DNA from 3 places in the Microbacterium sp. ZKA21 genome. Region 3 is predicted to be linked to each of the others. Evidence: riboswitches for the same ligand, from Rfam matches in the RefSeq annotation. Region 3 holds a riboswitch; each other region holds the start of a gene.
The links. Region 3 has a riboswitch for thiamine pyrophosphate ahead of M2317_RS01890 (MFS transporter). Riboswitches for the same ligand answer to the same signal wherever they lie in the genome.
Positions count from the first base shown of each region.

Region 1: linked by a shared signal. The riboswitch ahead of thiM (hydroxyethylthiazole kinase) and the one ahead of M2317_RS01890 (MFS transporter) in region 3 are both predicted to bind thiamine pyrophosphate.
Region 2: linked by a shared signal. The riboswitch ahead of M2317_RS04565 (ECF transporter S component) and the one ahead of M2317_RS01890 (MFS transporter) in region 3 are both predicted to bind thiamine pyrophosphate.

Region 1 covers NZ_JBNPVV010000004.1:340,746-348,694, reverse strand. Annotated here, with positions in the region: gene M2317_RS11215 (bifunctional hydroxymethylpyrimidine kinase/phosphomethylpyrimidine kinase) at 1-1,997, opposite strand, end outside; gene thiM (hydroxyethylthiazole kinase) at 1,994-2,842, opposite strand; TPP riboswitch at 2,833-2,926, opposite strand; gene M2317_RS11205 (cupin domain-containing protein) at 2,934-3,380, opposite strand; gene M2317_RS11200 (pyridoxine/pyridoxamine 5'-phosphate oxidase) at 3,377-3,973, opposite strand; gene M2317_RS11195 (glycoside hydrolase family 3 N-terminal domain-containing protein) at 4,012-5,172, opposite strand; gene pheT (phenylalanine--tRNA ligase subunit beta) at 5,440-7,941, opposite strand; gene pheS (phenylalanine--tRNA ligase subunit alpha) at 7,941-7,949, opposite strand, start outside.
Region 2 covers NZ_JBNPVV010000002.1:42,525-50,473, forward strand. Annotated here, with positions in the region: gene M2317_RS04550 (ABC transporter ATP-binding protein) at 1-651, shown strand, start outside; gene M2317_RS04555 (ABC transporter ATP-binding protein) at 648-2,750, shown strand; gene M2317_RS04560 (D-alanyl-D-alanine carboxypeptidase) at 3,033-4,748, opposite strand; TPP riboswitch at 4,809-4,918, shown strand; gene M2317_RS04565 (ECF transporter S component) at 4,911-5,558, shown strand; gene M2317_RS04570 (ABC transporter ATP-binding protein) at 5,565-7,016, shown strand; gene M2317_RS04575 (energy-coupling factor transporter transmembrane component T family protein) at 7,013-7,870, shown strand; gene M2317_RS04580 (phosphotransferase) at 7,872-7,949, opposite strand, start outside.
Region 3 covers NZ_JBNPVV010000001.1:361,922-369,870, reverse strand. Annotated here, with positions in the region: gene M2317_RS01925 (Fe-S oxidoreductase) at 1-183, opposite strand, end outside; gene M2317_RS01920 (arginase family protein) at 180-983, opposite strand; gene M2317_RS01915 (PspA/IM30 family protein) at 1,047-1,784, opposite strand; gene M2317_RS01910 (TPM domain-containing protein) at 1,836-3,857, opposite strand; gene M2317_RS01905 (DUF3097 domain-containing protein) at 3,995-4,828, shown strand; gene trmB (tRNA (guanosine(46)-N7)-methyltransferase TrmB) at 4,861-5,586, shown strand; gene M2317_RS01895 (CPBP family intramembrane glutamic endopeptidase) at 5,583-6,413, shown strand; TPP riboswitch at 6,425-6,518, shown strand; gene M2317_RS01890 (MFS transporter) at 6,509-7,852, shown strand; gene M2317_RS01885 (DUF1304 domain-containing protein) at 7,849-7,949, shown strand, end outside.

The DNA of each region.
Region 1 (7,949 bases), on a different contig from region 3:
TCGAAAGAAGGATCCGCATAGGTGGCGAGCCAGGAGGCGTACGGATGCCGCGGGTCGCGCGCGTACTCGCCGAACTCCCCCGCGTGCAGGCGCGCGCCCAGGTCGGTGTACAGCCAGTAGCACGGCAGGATCGCGGCGATCAGCTCGGCGTAGTCGCCGCCGAACCCGGTCGAGCGCAGATGATCCAGGTACGCGCTCGTCGTGGCGGACGGGTCGGCGCGGAACGTGTCAGTCGACACGCCGTGCTCCGGCGTCAGCCACGACGCATGCAGTTCGAGCTCGCCGACGATCGATCCCTGCGCCCCGCCGGCCCAGAACGCCTGTTCCTCGGACGTCGGCGCGAGCCTGGCCGCTTCGGCGAGCACCCGCGCATACTCGCGCAGATACAGGGCGTCCTGGCCGAGGTAGAACACGAACGGTTCGCGTTCCAGCGTGCCGTCGGCCAGTCCACGGATGAACTCGAGCTCGTCGATGCCGTCGCGGATGCCGCGGATGCGGTCCCACCAGTCATCGGCGATCTCGGCGGCCGACGGACGGGTGTCGAGGCCGCCTCGGTCCCACAGCCCCGCGAAGTGACTGATCGGGCCGTGCCCTCGGCCGACGCGCAGGGCGCCGCTCGCCCGAAGGGACTCGCGCAACCAGGCACGAGCAGCCGCGACCGCGTGCTCGGGGTCGTCCCCGCGAGCGAGGCGCGTGGCGATCGCCGACGACAGCGAGCACCCGGTGCCGTGCGTGTTCGCCGTCGCGATGCGCGTGCCGGTGAACTCGTGGCGCGTGCGCTGCGCCGCATTCACGAGGGCATCCGGCGCGTCGTCGCCCGAGAGGTGCCCGCCCTTGACGAGCACCGCGGCCGCGATCTGCGCCGACAGTGACTCCGCTGCGGCGAGCGCATCGGTCCAGCCGTCGATCGTGCGCCCCGCCAGCACCGCCAGCTCGGCGAGGTTCGGCGTCACGACGTCGGCCCTCGTCAGGAGTGCTCGCAGCGCGTCTTCGGCGTCCGCATCGAGCAGACGGTCACCGCTGGTGGCCACCATCACCGGATCCACGACGACGATCGGCGGACGCTCGGCGTCGAGCCAGGCGGTCACGGTGCGGATCACGTCCGCGTTCGCCAGCATCCCGATCTTCACCGCATCGATCACGATGTCCTCGGAGAGCGCATCGAGCTGAGACTGCAGGAAGACGGGCGGTGGCACATGCACGGCGCGGACGCCCCGGGTGTTCTGCGCCGTCAGCGCGGTGATGACCGCCATCCCGTAACCGCCGTTCGCGGCGATCGATTTCAGGTCCGCCTGGATGCCGGCGCCTCCGGACGGGTCGCTGCCCGCGATGCTGAGCACGCGAGGCGTCGACCGGGCGCGCCATCGGCGCAGGAACTCGGTCGCCGCCGCACGCGGATCGACCGCTGCGCACAGCGCGGAGACGACCGCGATGCCGGCTGCCCCTGCGTCCCTGAGCGCGGCGGCATCCTCGAGGGCGATGCCGCCGATCGCCACGCACGGCAGCGGGCTGGCCGCGGCGAACCTCCGGAACCCGTCGATCCCGAGCGCCGGCGGGTGATCCGGCTTCGTGGTGGTCGGGCGGATCACGCCGACCCCCAGATAGTCCACCGTGCCGTCGGGCAGTGCGAGCACCGCATCCAGATGCGCGGGGCTGTTCGCCGTCAGACCGATCAGAGCGTCCGGCCCGAGAACCTCACGGGCACGGAGCACGGACGCGTCGCCCTGGCCGAGATGCACCCCGTCCACGCGCGCGCCCAGCGCACGCGCGGCGAGCGCGGCGTCGAGTCGGTCGTTCACGACGAGCAGTGCCCGGCCGTCGATCACGGTCGACAGCTCGACGAGCTGCGCGGTGATCTCGGCATCCGTCGCCGCTTTGTCCCGGAGCTGGACGATGCGCACGCCGCCGTCCACCGCCTGCCGTACCGTTTCGACGACACCGCGGTCTCCGCACAGCGCCGCATCGGTGACGAGGTAGAGCGAGAGATCCGCGGTCATCGGGTCACCTCCTCGATGCGTGCGGCCGCAGCGAGGTCGCCGGGCTGAACGGCGGCGAGCGCGTCCAGCAGCGCCACGGCGAAGCTTCCTGGGCCGGTGGAGACGGATGCCGCCCGTTCTGCCGCGATCGTATAGACCAGACTCGCCGCGGCGACCGCGGTCAGCGCATCGGCCCCTGTCGCTCGCGCAGTCCCGAGGAACGCCGCCATCACCGCGCCCAGCGCGCAGCCGCCACCGGTGACACGGGTGAGCAGCTCGTCGCCGTTCGAAATGCGGATGACGCGGCGGCCGTCGGTGATCAGATCCACCGGCCCGGAGACGGCGACGACGCTGCCGTGGCGCTGCGCGAGCGAGAACGCCGCGTCGGCCGCGGCATCCGTCGTGTCCGTGGTGTCTACGCCGCGGCCACCGGTGCTGGCGCCTGCGAGGGCGAGGATCTCAGAGGCGTTGCCGCGGATCGCGGCAGGTCGCAGCGAAACGAGCTCGTGCGCGAGGGCGGTGCGCACCGGCAGCGCACCGATGGCGACGGGGTCGAGCACCCACGGCGTCCCGGCCGCGGCGGCCCCGGCGACCGCTTCGCGGCTCGCCGCGCGCTGCTCGGGTCGCGGCGTGCCGAGATTGATGAGCACGCCGGAGGCGATGGAGGCGAACGTCTCGGACTCGCCGACGATGTCGACCATCGCCGGGGCTGCGCCGAGCGCGAGCAGGACGTTGGCGGTGAAGCCGGTGACCACCGCGTTCGTGATGCACTGGGTCAATGGAGGCGCGGCGCGCAGCTCCGCCAGCAGGGTCGCGGCCTCGGAGACGAGGTCGGTATCGGAAACTGGACGCAGAAGATCGCTCATCGCGACATCCCTTCGCTAGTACGAACTAGATCAGGTTCGACGGGTCTGTTCTCAGCCGCGGTCGCGGCACCCCGTGTCACTGCCTCGCAGTCTATTGGTTCTTCTGGCCCGCCCAGGGCATCGGACGCTCCGGCCCCCGACTGCTGTCGTTCGGCAGGTGCGGAAGCTGCTCGCCGCCGGCGCGGATGCACAGCCAGCGCAGCTCGCCGTCGCTGTCCGGTCGCGCACGCCAGGTGCGCCACACGTTCTGAGCGACGCGGATCACCGTACCGGCCTCGACGTCGACGACGTCCTCGTCCAGACCCATCTGTCCGTGGCCGGCGAGGAACACGTACAGCTCCTCGACATGGGAGTGGGTGTGCCAGTAGCCCGCTTCCTCTCCCGGCAGCAACGCGTTGGCGGTCATACCGATGTACTGCATCGTCAGTTCGTGATCGACGACCCGGCGCCCGTCCCTCGAGCGAGACGGGTCGAAGCCGCCGAAGTGCTCGCGCCAGGCGTCCGGCGCTCCGATGCTGATGACTTCGTAGTCGCTCATGCGCTGATCTCTCCGTTCGGCGGGTTGTCGGTATGGCCGATGACGATGCGGTGGGTCCAGCTCTCACCCGTCCGCTCGTACACGATGCGCGTGTGCCTGCGATCGACCGCGCCCTGCCAGAATTCCACACGCTCGGGGACCACGCGCCAGAGCACCCACTCCCCCGGCCCGATGCCCGCACGGGCGGACGGCGAACGCGCCGCGAGATCCGCCGCGCTCTCTTCGGCATCCGCCTCGACGATGCGTCCGCGCACCCGCACCGCGCGCATGACCGGCTGCCACCAGAAGTTCAGGGCGGCCGCGGGGTGGAGCGACAGCTGCTCGCCCTTGCGCGACGCCCGTGAGCCGGCGAACGCCCAGCCCCGACGATCGACGTCCTTGATGATCAGCGTCCGCGCGTCGGGAATGCCGTCTGCGGCGACCGTCGCGAGTGTCATGGCGAGCGGCTCGGGGACACCGGCCTCGATCGCGGCGCTGAGCCACTCGAGAAAGAGCCGTTCGGGGACGTCCGGCAGCGCGGAGGGGTCGAGCGCCGGCGGCGTGCCGGTGAGCGTCGGTTGGGAGCGCAGCCATTCGGCCGAGGAGGCGGTCATACGACCATCCTGGCGGCTCCCGCGCGCCCTGGCCAGGATCAGGGCGTCCGGGACGCGGACAGGGCCGCTACACGCGTCGCGGCTTCCGCCAGACGGGTTGCGAACGCGGGATCGGATGCCGAGCGCGCAGCGAGCGCGTCGATGATCCGCGTCGCCGTATCCGGGCTCGAGCCCGCGATCGTCAGCACCATGTCCGCACCCGCGTCGACGGCCATGACGGCGTTCGTGACCGGATCCGCGTAGGCCGGATCTCCGGAGGACAGCAGCATCCCGAGATCGTCGGTGACGGCGACGCCCGTGAACCCGAGTTCGTCTCGGAGGATCCCGTACCACTCCGGTGACAGCGTCGCCGGACGGTCCGACACCGAGGTGAACCTCAGGTGCCCCATCATGACGAGCTCTGCGCCGGCGTCGATCCCGGCCTGGAACGGCAGCGCATCGACCGCTCGCCACTCGTCCAGCGACAGGCCGGTCGTGGGGATGGCATGGTGCGAATCGCCCTCAGCCGCTCCGTGTCCGGGAAAGTGCTTGAGAGTCGTCGCGACCAGCCCCTTCTCCCCGGTGACGACCGCGGCGACCCGCTCGGCGACCGCCCGCGGATCGGTCCCGTACGACCTCCGGAAGATGAAAGACCCGTCGGAGCGCGGCACGTCGGCGACGACGCCGAAGTTGATGTCGATGCCGCCCTGATCGAGCAGTTGACCGCGCGCCGAGAACGCGGCCTGCGCGGCCACAGCATCCTCGTCCTTCAGCGTCCGTGCGGAAGGCAGATCGTCCCACGGCAGCCGGGCGACGTCGCCGCCCTCCTCATCCGTCGCGATGAGCGCATCGGGGGATGCCGCGTGCACGGCATCCGTCAGCGATCGCAGCTGCTCTGGCGAGGCGGGGATGTTGTTCCCCATCAGGATCAGTCCGCGCGGCCCGCCTGCGACGTAGGCGGCGAGGGCGGAGGGGTCCGTACCATCGGCGTAGCCCATGGTGACGAGGGCCGCCTGTTCTCGAAGAGGCATCTCCGCGACGCGTTCGGCCGCGAGCTGGATCTCGGTCTTCGGAGTGGGCGTAGGGGTCGGGGTCGGTGTCGCCGAGGGCGCGGGCGACGCGCTCTCCAGGGTGCTCGCGCCCGGCGCGCACGCCACGAGGCCGAAGCCCAGCGACAGGAGCACCGCGGCGCACCGCAGGCGCCGCTGCGAGATCGTCATGCTTCCATCCTGACGCACTCCTCACTCGAGCGGGTGGGCACCGTCCTCTTGCTCGTCGAGCGAGCCGAAACGCGTTCGCCCGCGCCTCTCGCTCGTTGAGCGACACTTCGACTCGCTCCGCTCGCTCAGTGCAGGTCTCCGCGAATCGAAACGCCGTCGCGGTCGAAGAGCTTCAGCCCCTCAGCGCGTTTCGACTCGGGCGGCTCCGCCGTCCTCGCTCAACGAACGAGAAAGGACGGCGAACGAAAGCGGCGCGACAAGGGTGGGTCACTCCCGCAGCGTCGCTCCGAAGCGCTCGGTCGCGACGGCGACGCCGGCGAGCTTCGCCTCCGTCGCCTCGGCAGCGGTCAGCGTCCGATCCGGCGCACGGAAGCGCAGCGCGAACGTCAGGCTCTTCGCGCCATCCGGAAGGCCGTCGCCACGGTAGTCGTCGACGAGCCGCAGCGACTCGAGCAGCTCACCGGCGCCCTCGACGAGCGCCTCGCGCAGATCGCCGGCGGCGAGGGCCGCCGGCACGACCAGCGACACGTCCTGCGTCGCTGCGGGGAACGTCGACAGGCTCTCGGCCACCACGCGGTGGCCGGCGAGCTCGAGGATGCCGTCGAGATCCAGCTCGAGCACGACAGCGCGCCCGGGGAGATCCGCGTCGGATGCGACGTCAGGGTGCAGTTCGCCCACATAGCCGACCTCGGCCCCGCGCACGCTGAGCACTCCGGTGCGCCCCGGGTGAAGCGCCGCCCGCTGCCCCTGGACGACGTCGATCTCGGTGCCCGCGGCCGCGGCGATGACGTGGACGACATCCAGTGCATCGCTCAGGCCGTACGCCTCGGCGGCGCGGCCCGGCTGGCGCGGCGTCGCGTTACCCGTGAACAGGGCTGCGATGTGGCGGCGCTGCGGCGGGATCGACGCGTTCAGCGCGGCGAGCGTCTCGTCCGACGGACGCGCACCGAGCGGCGGAACCTCGTCCGTGCCGTACACGACACCGGCCTCAGGGAGGAAGACGACGCCCGTCTCGAAGATCGCGATGTCGGTCAGGCCGCGGGCGATGTTGCGATGCGCCGTCTGCAGAAGTCCGGGGATGAGCGAGCGACGCAGGAACGGAGCCTGTCCGTCGAGGGGATTGGCCAGACGGATGCTGGGGAGGTGCTCCCCCGTCGTTGACCCGTGCAGATCGTTGTGCGCCTCGGTCGTGAACGGGAATGCCGGCGTCTCGACGAGGCCGGCGGCAGCCAGCGCGTTCGCGACACGACGACGGCCGAGCTGCATCGCGGTCAGCCCACGCCCGGACGGCGGCGTCGGCAGCACCGAGGGGATGCGGTCGAGACCGTGGATGCGGGCGACCTCCTCGGCGAGCGTCCACTTGTCCGTGAGGTCGGGCCGCCAGCTCGGCGGGATGACGAACCAGCCGTCCGACGTCTCGGTGACCTCGGCGCCGATCATCTCGAGGGCATCGACGATCTCGGCATCCTCGTAGTCCACGCCGATCAGGCCGGGAACGAACTCGGCCGGGAGGTCGATGCCTGCGATCTCCACCTCGGAGTACAGCGCGCCGCCGATCTCGTCCAGCGTGCCGCCGGCGAGCTCGACCATGAGGTCGGCGACGCGGCGGGCGGCGACGAACGGGATGAGCGGGTCGACACCGCGCTCGAAGCGCTTGGACGCCTCGCTGGGCAGCTTGTGCCGGCGGGCGGTGCGGGCGATCGACACCGAGTCGAAGTTCGCGGCCTCGATCAGCACATTGCGAGTGGCATCCGACATCTCGGTCGTTCCGCCGCCCATGACGCCGGCGAGACCGATCGGCCCCGAGTCGTCGGTGATGAGCAGGTCTTCGACGTGCAGAGCGCGCTCCTGGCCGTCCAGGGTCGTCATCGTCTCGCCCTGCTGCGCACGGCGCACCGTGATGCCGCCGGACAGCTTGTCCAGGTCGTAGCCGTGGATCGGGTTGCCGAGCTCGAGCATGACGTAATTCGTGATGTCGATCAGCACACCGAGCGAGCGGATGCCGGCGAGAGCCAGGCGCGAGACCATCCACGGCGGAGTCGGACGCGTCGGGTCCACGTCGCGAACCACGCGCACGACGAACTCCTGCACGGCCGGCGCTTCACGCAGCGGCTCGGCGGTGACGGCCAGCGGGAACCCGGTGCCGGGGGCGACGTCGTCCCATTCATGCTCGGCCGGGTCGCGGAAGTCGGCCCCTGTGGCGTGCGCGTACTCGCGCGCGACGCCACGGAGCGAGAACGCGTACCCGCGGTCCGGGGTGACGTTGATCTCGACGGCGACATCGTCCAGCCCCAGCAGAGCGAGGGCGTCGATGCCGACCTCGGGATCGAGACCCAGCGTGGACAGGACCAGGATGCCGTTGTGCTCGTCGCCCAGACCGAGCTCGCGGGCCGAGGCGATCATGCCGTCCGACACGTGCCCGTAGGTCTTGCGGGCCGCGATCGGGAACGGACCCGGGAGCACTGCGCCGGGCAGGGTCACCACGACCTTGTCGCCGACGGCGAAGTTGCTGGCACCGCACACGATTCCGCGGGCACCGCCGTTCGCTTCGCCGACATCGACCTGGCACCACCGGATGGTCTTGCCGTTGGACTGCGGCTCCTCCTCGAACGAGAGGACCTGCCCCACGACGACGGGGCCGGAGATCTCGAACCGGTGGATCTCCTCCTCCTCGAAGCCGACGGCCACGAGCGCCGCGAAGACGTCCTCGGGGGTGGCATCCGCAGCCACATCGACGTACTCACGCAACCACGAAAGCGGGACGCGCATCACACCAC
Region 2 (7,949 bases), on a different contig from region 3:
CCGGGCGAGACCGTCGCCATCGTCGGATCGACCGGTGCGGGCAAGACGACCCTCATCTCGCTGATCCCGCGGCTGTTCGACGTCACCGGCGGCGCCGTGCGCGTCGGCGGCACCGATGTCCGCGAAGCGGACGTCGAGGAACTGTGGGACAGCATCGGGCTCGTCCCGCAGCGTCCCTTCCTGTTCACCGGCACCGTCGCATCCAACCTGCGCTACGGGCGCGAGGAGGCCACGGACGACGAGCTCTGGAAGGCGCTCGAGATCGCCCAGGGCCGCGATTTCGTCGAGGAGATGCCCGACGGGCTGAACTCGCGGATCGCCCAGGGCGGCACGAACGTCTCCGGCGGTCAGCGCCAGCGCCTCGCGATCGCGCGTGCGATCGTGCACCAGCCGAAGATCCTCGTGTTCGACGACTCGTTCTCGGCACTGGACCTCACGACCGATGCGCGCCTCAGACAAGCGCTGTGGCGAGAGCTGCCGGAGGTGACGAAGATCGTTGTCGCTCAGCGTGTCTCGACCATCACCGATGCGGACCGCATCGTCGTCCTCGACGGGGGCACGATGGTCGGCGTCGGGACGCATCAGGAGCTCCTGGCGTCGAACGACACCTACCGTGAGATCGTCGAGTCGCAGCTGGGGGTGGACGCATGAGCACTCCGGAACAGCTGACAGCCGACGAGCAGTACGAGGCCGAACTCGCGGAGCAGGCGCGCCAGAACTCGGGCGACTGGGATGCCGTCGCACCGGGCAAGGCCGACAACTTCGGCAAGAGCTTCGGTCGCATGATCGGACTGCTCAAGCCGTCCGCCCTGTGGTTCGTCTTCGTCTCGATCCTCGGCGCGATCGGTGTGGTCCTCACCGTCGCAGCACCCAAGGTGCTCGGCGAGGCGACCAACATCATCTACGAGGGCTTCATCTCGAAGAGCCTCGGAGACTCGGGCGTGCCGGCGGGAACCTCGCAGGAGCAGATCGTCGAGATGCTCCGCGCCCAGGGCCAGGACGACTTCGCGAACATGGTCGCGGCGTTCAGCGACTTCCAGGTCGGTGTCGGCATCGACTTCGACCGCCTGCGCTGGATCATCACCGCGGTGCTGGCGATCTACGTCGGCGCGGCGCTGCTCACCTGGATCCAGGGCTACGTGATCAACGTCATCATGGTGCGCACGATGTGGCGCCTGCGCGAGGACGTCGAGGCGAAGATCAACCGCCTGCCGCTGTCGTACTTCGACAAGGTGCAGCGCGGTGAGCTGATCTCCCGCGTCACGAACGACATCGACAACATCACCCAGACCATGCAGCAGTCGCTCTCGGGTGCGCTGACCTCGATCCTCACCGTGATCGGCGTGCTCTGGATGATGTTCACGATCTCGTGGCAGCTCGCGCTCGTCGCCCTCGTCGCCCTGCCGCTGATGGGAGTCATCTTCGGCGTCATCGGCCCGCACTCGCAGAAGGCGTTCGGTACGCAGTGGCGCAAGGTCGGTCGACTGAACGCACGCGTCGAGGAGGCCTTCTCCGGCCACGCGCTGGTCAAGGTCTTCGGCCGCGAGCAGGATGCTCTGGACAAGTTCCAGGTCGAGAACGAGGAGCTGTATCAGGCGAGCTTCAAGGCGCAGTTCCTGTCGGGCATCATCATGCCGGCCATGACCTTCGTCGGAAGCCTCACCTACGTGGGCATCGCAGTGCTCGGCGGCCTGATGGTCGCCAGCGGCCAGCTCCGTCTCGGTGACGTCCAGGCGTTCATCCAGTACTCGCAGCAGTTCACGCAGCCGCTGAGCGAGCTGGGCGGCATGGCTGCGGTCGTGCAGTCCGGCACAGCCTCCGCCGAGCGGGTGTTCGACTTCCTGGATGCCGACGAGCAGGAGGCTGACGCCGAGAACGCGCCCGAGCTCAAGGACGGCAAGGGCGTCATCGAGTTCGAGAACGTGTCGTTCTCGTACACGCCGGAGCGTCCGCTGATCAAGGATCTGTCGTTCCGGGTGGAGCCGGGGCAGACCGTCGCGATCGTCGGCCCGACCGGCGCCGGTAAGACGACGCTGGTCAACCTGATCATGCGCTTCTACGAGCTCAGCGGCGGACGCATCCTGCTCGACGGTCAGGACATCGCCGACCTCACCCGTTCGGACCTCCGCTCGCGGACCGGAATGGTGCTGCAGGACCCGTGGCTCTTCGCCGGTTCGATCCTGGAGAACATCCGGTACGGTCGTGCGACGGCGTCGGACGACGAGGTGCTCGCAGCGGCCAAGGCGACGTATGTCGACCGGTTCGTGCACGCGCTGCCGGACGGCTACGAGACGGTCCTCGACGAGGACGCGTCGAATGTGTCGGCGGGTGAGCGACAGCTCATCACGATCGCACGCGCGTTCGTCGCGCAGCCCTCGATCCTCATCCTCGATGAGGCCACGAGCGCGGTCGACACCCGCACCGAGCTGCTGCTGCAGCACGCCATGGCGGCGCTGCGACAGGGGCGGACGTCATTCGTGATCGCGCACCGTCTCTCGACGATCCGCGACGCCGACCTCATCCTCGTGATGGAGCACGGCGACATCGTCGAGAAGGGCACGCACGACGAGCTCATCGCCGCACAGGGCGCCTACTGGCGTCTGTACCAGTCCCAGTTCGAGCAGGCGGCGACCGACATCGACGCCGAAGAGGCGCTCACCTCATCGACCCCCGTGGTCGTCACGGGCGACGCCGATGAGGCCGAAGCCGCCGCTGAGACGGTAGCCGAGTCCGAGTCCGAACAGGCCTGACCCGGTTCACGGAGGACCGTCACCGACAGGTGGCGGTCCTTCGTCGTTCCCGGCAGCGCCGGCGACCCGGTGACGCCGGCGGCCCGCCGGCACTGGCGGCCCGGGAGGGGCCGCACATGGTCGCGTCCCGCGCGTCGAGCGCGTCCCGCGCGTCGAGCCGGCGATCTGCGACCTCTGGCGTGCGCGGTGGGGTGCGCTGCGGTCCGGGAGGGGGCGCGTGTGGTCGCCTGCCTCGTGCGGAGGCGGCGATGTGCGACCTTTCGCGGAGACGCCGGCCGCTCGTCAGGCGGTGATGCCGAGCAGTTCGAGGGGATGCGTGAGGCGCCACCACGGGCTCGGACCCTCGAGGTCCTCGGCGAGGACTACCGGAACCTCCACGGTGTTCACCGGGCCCGCGACCGTCATCGTCCCGACGGCGGCATCGGCATCCCTGGTCTCGCCGAGATCGAACGCGACCTCGGCCGTCGGGGCTGCCGAGTTCCAGAGCACGACGGACGCGTCGGCATCCGTCACGATGTCGGCGGAGGCGCCCCACGGCGTGCTGACCCGACCGACGACCGTGTCTGCGGTCACGGCCGGACCCTGTGCCTGCAGCTGCGCTTCGACCTGCGCATACAGGTCGCGGCTCGCCTGAAGGCGTGACTCATCGTTCTCCTGGCCGAGAACAGCGGCATAGATGCGCACCGTCGCGTCACCGACAGGGACGTCCTTGCCGCTGAGCAGGTTGTAGTCGCCGTCGAGGGACCCGGTCTTCACGCCCACGAACCCCGGTTCGGGGAGGAGGCCGTTCGAATTCGTGACGAGACCCGCTCCCGGCAGGTCGACGGACGGCGTGCCGACGATCTCGGCGAACACGGGGTTCGCCATCGCGATCGACGCCAGGGCCGTGAGGGAGGCGGGGGAAGCGACGTTGTTCTCGTTGCGTCCGGAGGGGGTGACGATCGTGATGTCGTTCAGGCCGCGCGCGGACAGCCACGCGTCGGCCGCTGCGGCGAACTCTCGGTCCGATCCCCAGATCTCCTCGGCGAGCCGGTCGATGTAGTTGTTCGCCGATCCGAGCAGGATGCCCTGGAGCATCTGGTACTCGGTCAGCACTCCGCCGACGGGCACGTCCAGGGCTGACTGGTCGTCGCGCAGGTACGTCCAGAACTCGCTCGAGTCTCCGTTGTCGAAGGCGTACTCCGGTCCCTGCTCGCCGGGCTGCAGCGGAAGGGCCTCGAGCACCATCAGAGACGAGACGACCTTGGTCACACTGGCGATGGGGGCGGACTCGGTCGTCGACGACGCCGTGCTCACACCCTCGACGCTGACGCCGGCGCTGCCGACGGCCGGCCACGTGATGGCGGCCGCCTCGGCGCCGACGGGGGCGACGGTGCTCGCCTCGATCATCGGCGGAAGCTCGTGGAGCGGCCACAGCAGGGTGGTGCCGACATACGCGACTCCGAGCGCGACCAGGGTCCCCAGCGGCACGAGGATGCCGGGCTGCAGGAATCCGCGCTGCGGGGCGCCGACCAGCAGGTCGGGGCCGTCATCTCCGTCGGATGCCGTGTCGAGCAGCGCCGCCTGAGTGGCGGCCTCGACGGCGATCGGATCCACCCAGGTCAGGGCCGTCGCGGGTGAGTTCTGATCGGCCCACGCGGCCGCCGGCTGCGGTGGCTCGTCCTGGGCGGCGAGCAGCGTGGCGAGCTCGGCATCCGGATCGGCTGCGACGGGGGCACCGGGCGCACCGGCCGCCACGGGCGGATCCGCCTCGGCATCCGGATCGACTGCGACGGGCCCCACGGTGTCGACCGGCCGGGTCGCGTCATCATCGACCGGGGCAGTTTCCTCGACCGGCGCAGGTTCCGCGGGGGCGTCGGCTGCGGATGCGGAGCGGGTCACCCGTTCCGCCTCGGCGACGACGTCGGCATCCGTCGTGACGGGAATGGCCCCGGTGCGTCGACGGTGCTCGCGGCGTGTGAGGGCAGCGCCGCCGTCGGTCTGATCATCGAGGGTCACTCGAATACGGTACCGAATCCGCATGTGACAATGCCGTATTCGCCGAGGAGTAAGATCGAGCGCACAACCCACGGGAGTCCGGCGAGCCGGGCTGAGAGGAAGCGATCCGCGCTTCGACCGTCGAACCTGATCCGGATCATGCCGGCGCAGGGAGGAGATCTGATGAGCACGTCCACGTCCGCATCCGCTTCCGAAGAGGCGAGCACCACCGCATCCGCACACCCGCTGCGGTGGCGCGTCGTCGACATCGTCGTCGCCGCCGTCCTCGGCGTCGCGATCGGTCTGCTGTTCTGGGGCTGGAACATCGTCGGGGGCGCCTGGTTCGGCGCAGCCGACGCCCTGACCCCAGGGCTGGGCGGCATCGCCGTCGGGATCTGGTTGATCGGCGGCGTGATCGGCGGTCTCGTGATCCGCAAACCCGGAGCGGCCTTCGTCGTCGAGGTCGTCGCCGCGATCGTCTCGATGCTGATCGGCAACGTCTGGGGCGTCGGCACCGTGGTGTCGGGCGTGGCACAGGGACTGGGCGCCGAGCTCGTCTTCGCGCTGTTCTTCTACCGTCGCTTCGGCATCGCGGTCGCAATGCTGGCGGGCATCGGCGCTGCGATCGGCGCGTGGGTGTGGGAGTTGTTCGGAGGGAGCTCGCCGAACATCCTCAAGTCGGTCGAGTTCAACGCGATCTACCTGACGACTCTCGTGATCTCGGGAGCCCTCCTGGCCGGTGTCGTCGGGTGGCTGCTCGTGCGGGCACTGGCCGTCACGGGCGCGCTGAATCGCTTCGCGGCGGGGCGAGAACTCGTCCGAGAGGTCTGAGTGGTCATGAACGCCCCGGTGCGCGTTCAGGCCACGGGCTGGGGATGGCGCTACGCGGGCCGGAAGCTGCCGGCCGTCAGCGACGTGTCGTTCACGATCGAGCCGGGCGAACGGGTCCTGCTGCTCGGGGCCTCAGGGGCCGGGAAGTCCACGCTCCTCGCCGGCCTCGCCGGGGTCCTCGGCGACGCCGATGAGGGCGTGCGCACCGGCTCGCTGCTGGTCGACGGAGCCGCCCCGGAGTCCGCGCGCGGACGGACAGGTCTGGTCCTGCAGGATCCGGATGCCGGCATCGTGCTGTCCAAGGTCGGCGACGACATCGCGTTCGGATGCGAGAACCTCGGCGTTCCGGCATCCGAGATCCCCGGTCGAGTCGCCGAAGCGCTCGAGGCGACCGGGCTCGATGTGCCGCTGAAGCGACCGACCAAGGCGCTGTCCGGCGGGCAGAAGCAGCGGCTCGTGCTCGCCGGCGCGCTCGCGATGCGGCCGGGTCTGCTGCTGCTGGACGAGCCGACAGCGAACCTCGACCCTGCGGGGGTGCGGGAGGTGCGGGCGAGCGTCGAGCGCGCGGTCGAAGCGACCGGTGCGACGCTCGTCGTGGTCGAGCACCGCACGCCGGTGTGGGCCGACCTCATGACCCGCGTCATCGTGCTCGCAGCCGACGGCGGGCTGCTGGCCGACGGGGCGCCGGCTCGGGTGTTCGCCGAGCACGGCGCAGCGCTCGCCGAGGCCGGAGTGTGGGTCCCGGATTCATCGATCACGCTGCCGGAACTCGACCCGGCCACGGGCCCGGCCATCCTCTCGGCGTCTGGCCTCGCGATCGCACGCGAGCCGCGCACGATCGTCCAGGCCGGGCTCGACGTCGTCGTTCCCCGCGGCACTGCGACGGTCATCTCGGGGCCCAACGGCGTCGGGAAGTCCACACTCGCGCTCACCCTCGCGGGGCTTCTGCCCGAGCGCTCCGGCGAAGTGGCCGCCGCGCAGGATCTGGCCGGTCGCTCCGGCCGCCGCCCGTTCCGGTGGTCGTCGCGCGAACTGCTGACCCGCATCGGGACGGTGTTCCAGGAACCGGAGCATCAGTTCCTCACCCAGACGCTGCGCGACGAGCTGGCTGTCGGTCCGAAGGCGCTCGGCTGGGATCGGGCGCGGACGGATGCCGTGGTCGACGGACTCCTGGAGCGACTGGGGCTCGCCCCGCTCGCACTCGCCAACCCGTTCACACTGTCGGGCGGGCAGAAGCGCCGACTGTCGGTGGCGACGGTGCTGGCGGCATCCCCCGAGGTGATCGTGCTCGACGAACCGACCTTCGGGCAGGACCGTCGCGGCTGGATCTCGCTCGTCGCACTGCTTCAGGAGGAGATCGCCCGCGGGCGGTCGATCGTCGCCGTCACCCACGACGAGGGCGTGATCCGTCATCTCGGCGGGCACCGCATCGCACTGGAGAGCCGGGTGCGCGCATGACCGCCCCGGAGAACGCGCCGGTACGGCGCGAAGGCACGGGTTCTGGCACGGAAACCGGTCGTTCGCGCCATGGAGACGGGCTCGACGCGGACGAACGGGCGGCGTGGCTCGACGGGGTCAATCCCGTGACGAAGCTGGTGCTCGCCCTCGCGCTGTCCGTGCCGCTGTTCGCGTCGATCGACGTGACGAGCGCCCTCGTGGCGATCGCACTGCAGCTGCTGTGCCTGCCGCTCACCGGGTTGACGCTCGGCACCGTGGTCAGGCGCCTGCTGCCGATCGTGATCTTCGCTCCGATCGCCGGGATCAGCATGCTGCTCTATGCCGAGCCGGCGGGCCAGATCTACTGGAGCTTCGGATTCGTCACGATCAGCGACGACTCGATCGAGCTCGCGATCGCCGTCAGCCTGCGCGTGGTGGCGCTGGGCCTGCCGACGATCCTGCTGTTCGGCCGAACCGACCCGACCGAGCTCGCCGACGCCCTCGCGCAGGTCGCCCGGCTGCCGAGCCGGTTCGTGCTCGGCATCCTGGCCGGTGCGCGGATGCTCGGCCTGTTCATCGACGACTGGCGCACGATGGGGCTCGCTCGTCGAGCGCGCGGGGTCGGCGACACGGGAGCCATCCGGAGGTTCTTCTCGATGGCCTTCGTGCTCCTGGTGTTCGCCGTGCGCCGCGGTACCAAGCTCGCGATGGCGATGGAGGCCCGTGGCTTCGGCTCCGGCATCGAGCGGACCTGGGCGCGCCCGTCTCGTCTGCACAGCAGGGATGCCGTGGCACTCGCCGGGGGACTCGCGATCATGGCGGTGTCGATCGCCGCCGCGGTGGCCGTCGGGACCTTCCGGTTCGTAGGGGCCTGAATCAGCCCGCGTTCCACAGGTCGCGGTAGTAGACCAGGCGTTCGTGGTCGGGTTCGACGCCGTACGCCTCGATGAGCAG
Region 3 (7,949 bases):
TTCGATCGGCCCTGTGCTCCACAGTGCACCCCACGTCCACCCCACGGCGGTGCCCCACCAGTAGCCGACGCGACTGATCGGGGATCGCAGCAGGAACGACGGGATGCGGCGGTCGAAGCGTCGGCCGCGCGCGAGCTCGATCTCGGAGCGCTCGCGCCACCCGGTCGGAGGGGCCGGCTTCACGCGACGGCCCCGACGAGGCGCAGCAGCGCGCCCATGTCCTCGACGGCATCCACGGGGGAGCGAGGCGCGAACCCGGCGATCGTCGCCCCGGCGAACGGCACGCGTTCGCGCAGTCTGCGCAGCGCCGCGCTCAGATCCGCGATGCTCGCTCCGAACGGGACGGCGCTCGAGACGCCGACGATCTCGGACGGGTCGAGGACGTCCACGTCGATGTGGACCCACACGCGGGTCGCCCCGGTCGCGGCGATCGCATCGGCAAGCGCGTCCGCGTCGGAAAGGTCGGAAACGGAGATCTGGGGGAGACGCCCGAGGGGCGCTTCTTCTGCGGCATCCACGGCCCTGGCGCCGACGACGACGACGCGCTCCGCCGGGATGCCAGGCGAGAGCGCGACCTGCGGCTCGCCCTCGCCGAGCACCGCACGCAGCGCCATCCCCGAGAAAGCACCGGAAGGAGAGGACTCCGGTGTGTGCAGATCCGGGTGCGCGTCGCACCAGACGACCGCGAGGCCGTCGGTGCCGCCGTCGATCGCGTCGAGTGCTGCGACGGTGATGCTGCAGTCGCCGCCGATCAGGACGGCTCCTGGTTCGAGGTTCTCGCGTACGAGATCGCGGACCCGCTGCAGCGCGCTGAGCCGGTGGACGCCGGTGCCGAGCGATTCACCCGCCTCGAGCGGGACGTCGAGGATCGTGGTCGCGGCGCGAGGGAGATCGCCGGCGATGGCCGCGGCACCCTCGGTGAGCAGCATCGCGCGGGCGGCAGGAGAGCCCTGCCACTGCGGCACGACGAGAAAATGTGCCATGTCGGCCTCCGGGGGGAGAAACGCGGATGCTCCGGACCGGTGGCCCGGAGCATCCGCAGGGAATCAGGACTCGAGCTGGGCCTGCGGCGTGCCGCCGGCCTTGAGCTCAGCCAGACGCGCCTCGACCTCGGTGAGCTCGCCGAGGTCGTCGAGGCTCTCGAACTGGGCGTCCAGGCTGGAGGCGGCGAGCTCCACCTTGCCCTGGGCGATCGCCTCCTGGCGGCGGACCTTGTCCTCGAACCGGCCCAGCTCGCTGGTCGGGTCGAGCACGTTGATCGACGAGACCGCGTCCTGGACCTTGGTCTGCGCCTCGGCGACCTTGGCACGGGCGAGCAGCTCGCTGCGCTTGGCCTTGAGCTCGCCGAGCTTCTCCTTCATGCCGTTCAGGCCGCTCTTGAGCTTGTCGACGATCTCGGTCTGGGCAGCGATCGTCGGCTCGGCCGTTTTCGCGTCGCGCTCTTCGCTGATCTGGCGCTGCAGGGCGATCTTGGCGAGGCTGTCGAACTTGTCGGCGTCAGCCGTGCTGCCGGCCGTACGCAGCTCGTCGGCCTTGCGGCTGGCGGCGAGAGCCTTGTTGCCCCAGTCCTTCGCGGCCTGGACGTCTTCCTCGTGGTCGCGCTCGAGCAGACGCAGGTTTCCGATCGTCTCGGCGATCGCCGCCTCGGCGTCGGCGATGCTGTTCGTGTAGTCGCGCACGAGCTGGTCGATCATCTTCTGCGGGTCCTCGGCCGAGTCGAGGAGCGAGTTGATGTTGGCACGGACGAGGGTCGAGATTCGCCCGAAGATGGACTGCTTGGCCATGGGTTTTCCTTTCGGTTGGTCGTGGATGTCGTTCAGGTCGGAGGGTGCGGTTCAGAAACGGCCGCCTCGGGATCTGCCGCCGCGCGAGCTGCCGCGTGATCCGCCGCCGAAGCTCGACGGCCGATGGCCGCGGCTGCTGCTGCCTCCGCTGGAGCGCCAGCTGCTGCCGCCGCTCCACGAGCCGCCGCCGCCTCCTCCGCCGCCCCCGGCGAACAGGCCGCCGAGGATGCCGCCGAGGATGTCCCCGCCGATGCCGCTGTTCTGGCTGCGGTTGCCGCCGTAACCCGTGCCGTATCCGGTGTCGAACGGATTTCCGGGCGTCCATGACTGCACCTCGCCCTCCGCGGACGAGATGGCTTCGGTGGCGAGGCTGTAGGCGCGGTTCGCTCGCTCGAGCGCGACCGCCGGATCGGTCGCCTGCACCGCGAGAGCCTCGCGGTAGGCGGCATCGGCCTCAGCCAGGCGCGTGCGGGCCGTCGCGCCGATCGCGCCGCGCCGGGTGGCGATGAAGTCGGTGGCGGCGGAGATCTGCGCCTGAGCCTGGAGCAGCCGCTGCTGCAGCGAACGCGCGGCGCGCTGCGTCTGCTCCGCCGCGTCGCGCATCTGCGCCAGCGCCGCATCGATCCGCGTGTTCGCCTCGGTGAGCGTGTCGACGATGCGCTGCGGGTCGCGATTCGCTGAGTTCATCGCTGCCGTCGCCTCGTCGACACGGGTGCGTGTGCCGGCGAGGAGCGGGGCTACGGTGCCGTGCGGGTCTGGTGCCTGCGCCGCGGCGGCGAGGTCGGCTTCGAGGTCGGCGATGAGCGCCTTCGCCTGCTCCTGGATCGCGGCCAGGTCCGACCCGAGCGTCGTCACAGCGAGGGCGAGCTGCTCGGCTTGCGCGACAGCCTGCTCAGCCGTGCGGATCGAGAAGGCCGCCTCGCCGGTCCTGCCTTCGGCCAGGAGCGTCGTCGCCTCGGAGATCTCCGTGTCGGCGAGGGCGAGCCGCTCTGCTGCCTGAACGGGGTTCTCGGCGACCGTGCTGAGCGCACCGGCGGCATAGGTCGTGGCGAGGCCGGCCAGCGCGCCGGGAAGCGCGGATATCGCGGACTGCGCCTCGTTCCGGCGCACCTGCACGCGCTGCAGGGCCGCCGGCGCCTCCGCTTCGACCTTCCGCAGTTCCTCGAAGCTCTCGATGTTGTCGTCCAGCAGCTCATCAGCCGCCGCGCAGAGCTGGATGATCTGGATGTGCCAGGTGCGGCGCTGTTCGGCGGTGTCCTCGTTCTCGTCGTCGAGCTGCTGCTTGAGGGCGAAGGCCTGCGCGACCTTCTCCTTCGCGGCGTCGACGACCTGGGTGAACGGCGCCGTGGAATCATCGCCGAACTGCGCGACGGCGAAGCCGAGCTCCTCACGGCTGGAGGTGATCGCGTCGTCGGCCTCGACCAGCGCGCGCCCGGCCTGACGTTCCAGATCGGCGTCGCTCATGCTCGAGAACGGATCGTTCGGGTCGGCGACGGCGGGCTGCGCGCCTCGCGCCTTCTTCCTCGACCGGACGACCAGCCAGATGATGAGCACGATGACGGCCGCTGCGATCAGCACGAACAGCAGGATCCAGCCGGCGTTCGACGGGCCGGGGAAGGCATCGGCGGCGGCGATGACGGCGCCGTCCCAATCGTCCGCCCGCAACCGGTCCTCGACGGCCTGGTTGATCGTGTCGATCTGGCCGTCGCTGAGCGCAGCGGCGTCGTCCACCGACAGGGCGTACTGCCGGGAATCGACCGCGATGGCGAGCAGGTACTGATCGGCGCCGAGTCCGTTGTCGATCGCGGTCTGATCAGCCCAGCCGAGGCTGTCGGACGGATTCGTGAACTCGTCGACGAGCACGACGTAGAGGTCTCCGGAGCCCGCTTCGCTCAACGTGGTCAGCCGCGCGTTCGCCGCGTCGAGTTCGGACGAGCTCAGGACGCCCGCGTCATCCGTGACGAATCCGGCATCCAGGGCGACCGGAGATGTCGCCGCAGCGCTGTACGCGATGGAACCGGAGGCGAGCAGCGCCACGATCATCCCCAGGATGGTGGTCGTCCGAGACCGCATTCTGCTCCCTCCGGGGAGACGCTCGGCCCCCACCTGAGCACGAGTCTATTCACTGTCGTGCATCGAAGGTACCGACTCTAGGGAAACTGTCTGTGTCCTCGCGGGGAAGCGGCCGGAGCGCACATACGCTGGAAGGCATGGAGGACAGGTACGGCGCTGACGTGCTCGCGAAAGGCTGGCGCGAGCGCGCTGCGAAGAAGATCCCGCAGGTGCCGGCGGAGACGGATCTCGTCGTCGAGGTCGCGGACGACGGGTTCTGCGGCGCGGTGACCACGGTGCAGTCGGGCACGGTCGAGCTGGAGGACTGGAAGGGGCGCAAGCGCCTGTTCCCGCTCGGCGGCGGCTTCCTCATCGAAGGCGAACCCGTGACGCTCGTCCCGCCCGCGCCGAAGGACAAGGGGCCTCGGCGCACGGCATCCGGATCCTTCGTCGTGGCGGACCAGCGCGCTCGTGTCGCGCTGCCCAGCCGCATCCTCGTCGAGGGGCGCCACGACGCCGAGCTCGTCGAGAAGGTGTGGGGAGCCGACCTGCGCGTCGAGGGCGTCGTGGTCGAGTACCTGCAGGGCGTCGATCTGCTGGACGAGCTGCTCGCCTCCGAACCGCCCAGCGCGAAGCGCCGGTACGGAGTCCTCGTCGACCATCTCGTCCCCGGATCCAAGGAGTCGCGCATCGCGGATGCCGTGGCTCGCGGGCCTCATGGCGCGCACGTCTGCATCGTCGGGCACCCCTACGTCGACGTGTGGCAGTGCGTGCGGCCGGAGGCGCTGGGCATCGCGCGCTGGCCGGAGATCCCCCGGGGCATCGAATGGAAGGTGGGCATCTGCCGCGCCTTCGGCTGGCCGCACGAGGATCAGGCGGACATCGCGCGCGCCTGGCAGGCGATCCTGAGCAAGGTCACCACGTACCGCGACCTCGAGCCGTCGCTGCTCGGCCGCGTGGAAGAGCTCATCGACTTCGTCACGGCGCCGTGAGGCGGCGGGGCGCGCCCGGCTACCCTTGAGGTATGCCCGAGCCCCGCACCTTCCGCGATGAACCCGTGTCCTTCGTCCGCCGGAGCGGTCGCATGTCCGAGGCGCAGGAACGGGCGTTCGAGGAGCTCGCCGGTCACTATCTGCTCGAGGTGGCGCGCGATGCCGCGTCGACGAGCGTGCATCCGGATTCCCGGCTCGATGTCGCTGCCGAATATGGTCGCGACGCCGCGCTGATCGTCGAGGTGGGCTCCGGTCAGGGGCACGCGATCGTATCGGCCGCGGCGTCCCGCCCCGAGGACGACTTCCTCGCGATCGAGGTGTTCCGCGCCGGTCTCGCCCGGACGATGCTGGATGCCGACAAGGCGGGTGTCCGCAATCTGCGCCTCGTCGAGGCGAACGCGCCCGAGGTGCTGTCGACCTATCTGCCCGAGGGCAGCGCGTCCGAGATCTGGGTCTTCTTCTCCGACCCGTGGCACAAGAAACGGCACACGAAGCGCCGCCTGATCCGCGAGGGGTTCGGGGCGACCGCCGCCAGGGCGCTCGCCGACGGCGGCCTGCTGCGCCTCGCGACCGACTGGGAGGACTACGCCCGGCAGATGCGCGAGGTCCTGGACGCGGATCCGTCGTTCGAGCGCGCGTTCGAGGGGGAGTGGGCCGAGCGCTTCGACGGCCGCGTGATGACGGCGTTCGAGCGCAAGGGGCTGAACAAGGGGCGCGACATCCGTGACCTCGTGTATCGGCGGAAGCCCCGCGCGTGACCGATAGCCGGGTGGTGGCCGTGCGCTGGAGCATCGCACCGGCCGTGCTGGTCTGCCTCGCAGCTCCGGCGTTCTTCGTCGTGCAGTGGGCCTGGCTCGGCTGGGTGCTGCTGGCCGCCGGCGTCGGGGCTGCGTGGGCGCTGGAGCGGCGTGCCGTCACGGCATCCGCTCCGTCACTGACGCGGGACCTGTCTCTGATCGCCATCGGGATGCTGATCGTCAGTGTCATCCCGCTGGCGGCCGAACTCGACAACGCCGCCATGATGCGGTTCACGCTGGCGCTGGGCGGCGCGGTCGTCGTGCCGTACGTCGTCTCGCGGTACGTGTATCGGGACAGGGCGATCTCTTTCCCGTGGCTAACCGGGCAGCGCTGGGGACGACTGCAGTGGGGCTGGCTTGCAGCCGTGCTGGTGCTGGGCTGGCTGATCCTGCCGTTCTACTTCATCACCAGCGGCGTGTACATGAACTGGCCGGTCGTCGATTCGCCCGACCTCATCGCGAGGCTGTTCGTCGGTGTGGGAGCGGTCGGCATCTGGGATGAACTGTTCTTCATCTGCACGGTGTTCGCGCTGCTGCGCCGGCACTTCCCGGATGCCGTGGCGAACGTCCTGCAGGCCATCGTGTTCGTGTCCTTCCTCTGGGAGCTGGGATATCGCGAGTGGGGTCCGCTGCTGACCATCCCGTTCGCGCTGCTGCAGGGCTTCATCTTCCTGCGCACGCATTCGCTCGCGTATGTCGTCACGGTGCATCTGCTCTTCGACGCCGTCGTGTTCGCCGTTCTGGTGCACGCGCACAACCCGGGGCTGCTGCCGATCTTCCTCGTATAGATAAGCTCTCCTGCAGTGACACGGGGTGCCGCCTGCGCGGCTGAGATCACACCCGTCGAACCTGATCTAGCTCGTACTAGCGAAGGGATGTCGCGATGCACACGCACGCACTCACCGAGCACGTCCACCCGATGACGCAGCCCCGCACAGACCGTGGCGGACTCGCCCTGGCAGCCGCGGCGACCGGCACCGCGTTCGAGTGGTACGACTTCTTCCTCTACGGCACGGCGGCCGCTCTGGTCTTCCCCGTCGTGTTCTTCCCCGCCCAGGACCCGTTGATCGGCATCCTACTGTCGTTCGCCACGTTCGCGACGGGATTCATCGCCCGCCCGCTCGGCGGACTGCTGGCAGGGTCCCTCGGCGACCGCTTCGGGCGCCGGCCGGTCCTCACGGCGACGTTGCTGGTCATGGGCCTCGCCACGGTGTGCATCGGCCTCCTGCCCGGATACGCGCAGCTCGGCGTGCTCGCGCCGATGGCGCTGGTCGCATTGCGGTTCGTGCAGGGCCTGGCAGCCGGCGGGGAGTGGCCCGGTGCTGTTCTGATCGCGCTCGAGCATGCACCGCACCGGCGCGGCCTGCGCGGCGGAATCGTCGCGGCATCCTTGTACGTCGGCCTCATCCTCGGCAATCTCGCCTTCGTCGTGACGGTCGCGCTGCTGGACGAGAAGGCGCTGGTCGCATGGGGCTGGCGGGTGCCGTTCCTGGCCAGCATCCTGCTCGTCGTGGTCGGTCTGGTGCTGCGGCGCCGCGTGGCGGAATCCCCGGAGTTCCTCGCCGGGGACGCCGACCTCGAGCGCCGACGGCCTCTGCGCGAGGCGTTCAGCGCGCCCCGGAACGTGATCGCGGTCGTGCTCGTGCGGACGGGGCAGAACGCCTGCTTCTACACGATCACGGTGTTCTGCCTGGGGTACGCGACGGCGGTGCTGGGGTTCTCGGCTCAGGCCTCGCTCACGGCGCTGCTGATCGCGGCAGCGCTCGCCGCGGTGATGTGCCCCGTCTGGGGTGCGCTCGGCGAGCGGATCGGCATGACGGCGCTCACGGCGTGCAGCCTCGGCGGGCTCGGCCTGCTCGCCGTGCCGCTGTTCCTCATCCTCGACGGCGGCAGCGCCGCGGCGATCGTCGGTGTGGTGGCCGTCACGATCGGCATCGTGAACGCGGCGGCCGACGGCGTGCAGCCCCTGTGGTTCGCAGGGCTGTTCCCCGCGCGCCGGCGCTACTCCGGGATCTCGGTCGGCCGCGAGATCGCCGGAGTCATCGGTGGAGGGCTGACGCCGCTCGCGGCCACGGCCCTGGTCGCGTCGACGGGACACTGGTGGCCCGTCGCGGTGATCATGATGGTCGCCGCAGCGCTCGGCGTCGTCGGCGCGGTGATCGCACGCCCGGTCGATCGGCCCGCCGCGACCCCGGAGTCGGAGAAAGACGACAGAATCAGAGCATGATCATCGCAGGGCTCATCCTCGCCGCGGCCGCTGCCGCCTTCCATGTCTTCATCTTCGCGCTCGAGTCGCTGAAGTGGACGGAGCCGTCGACACGGAA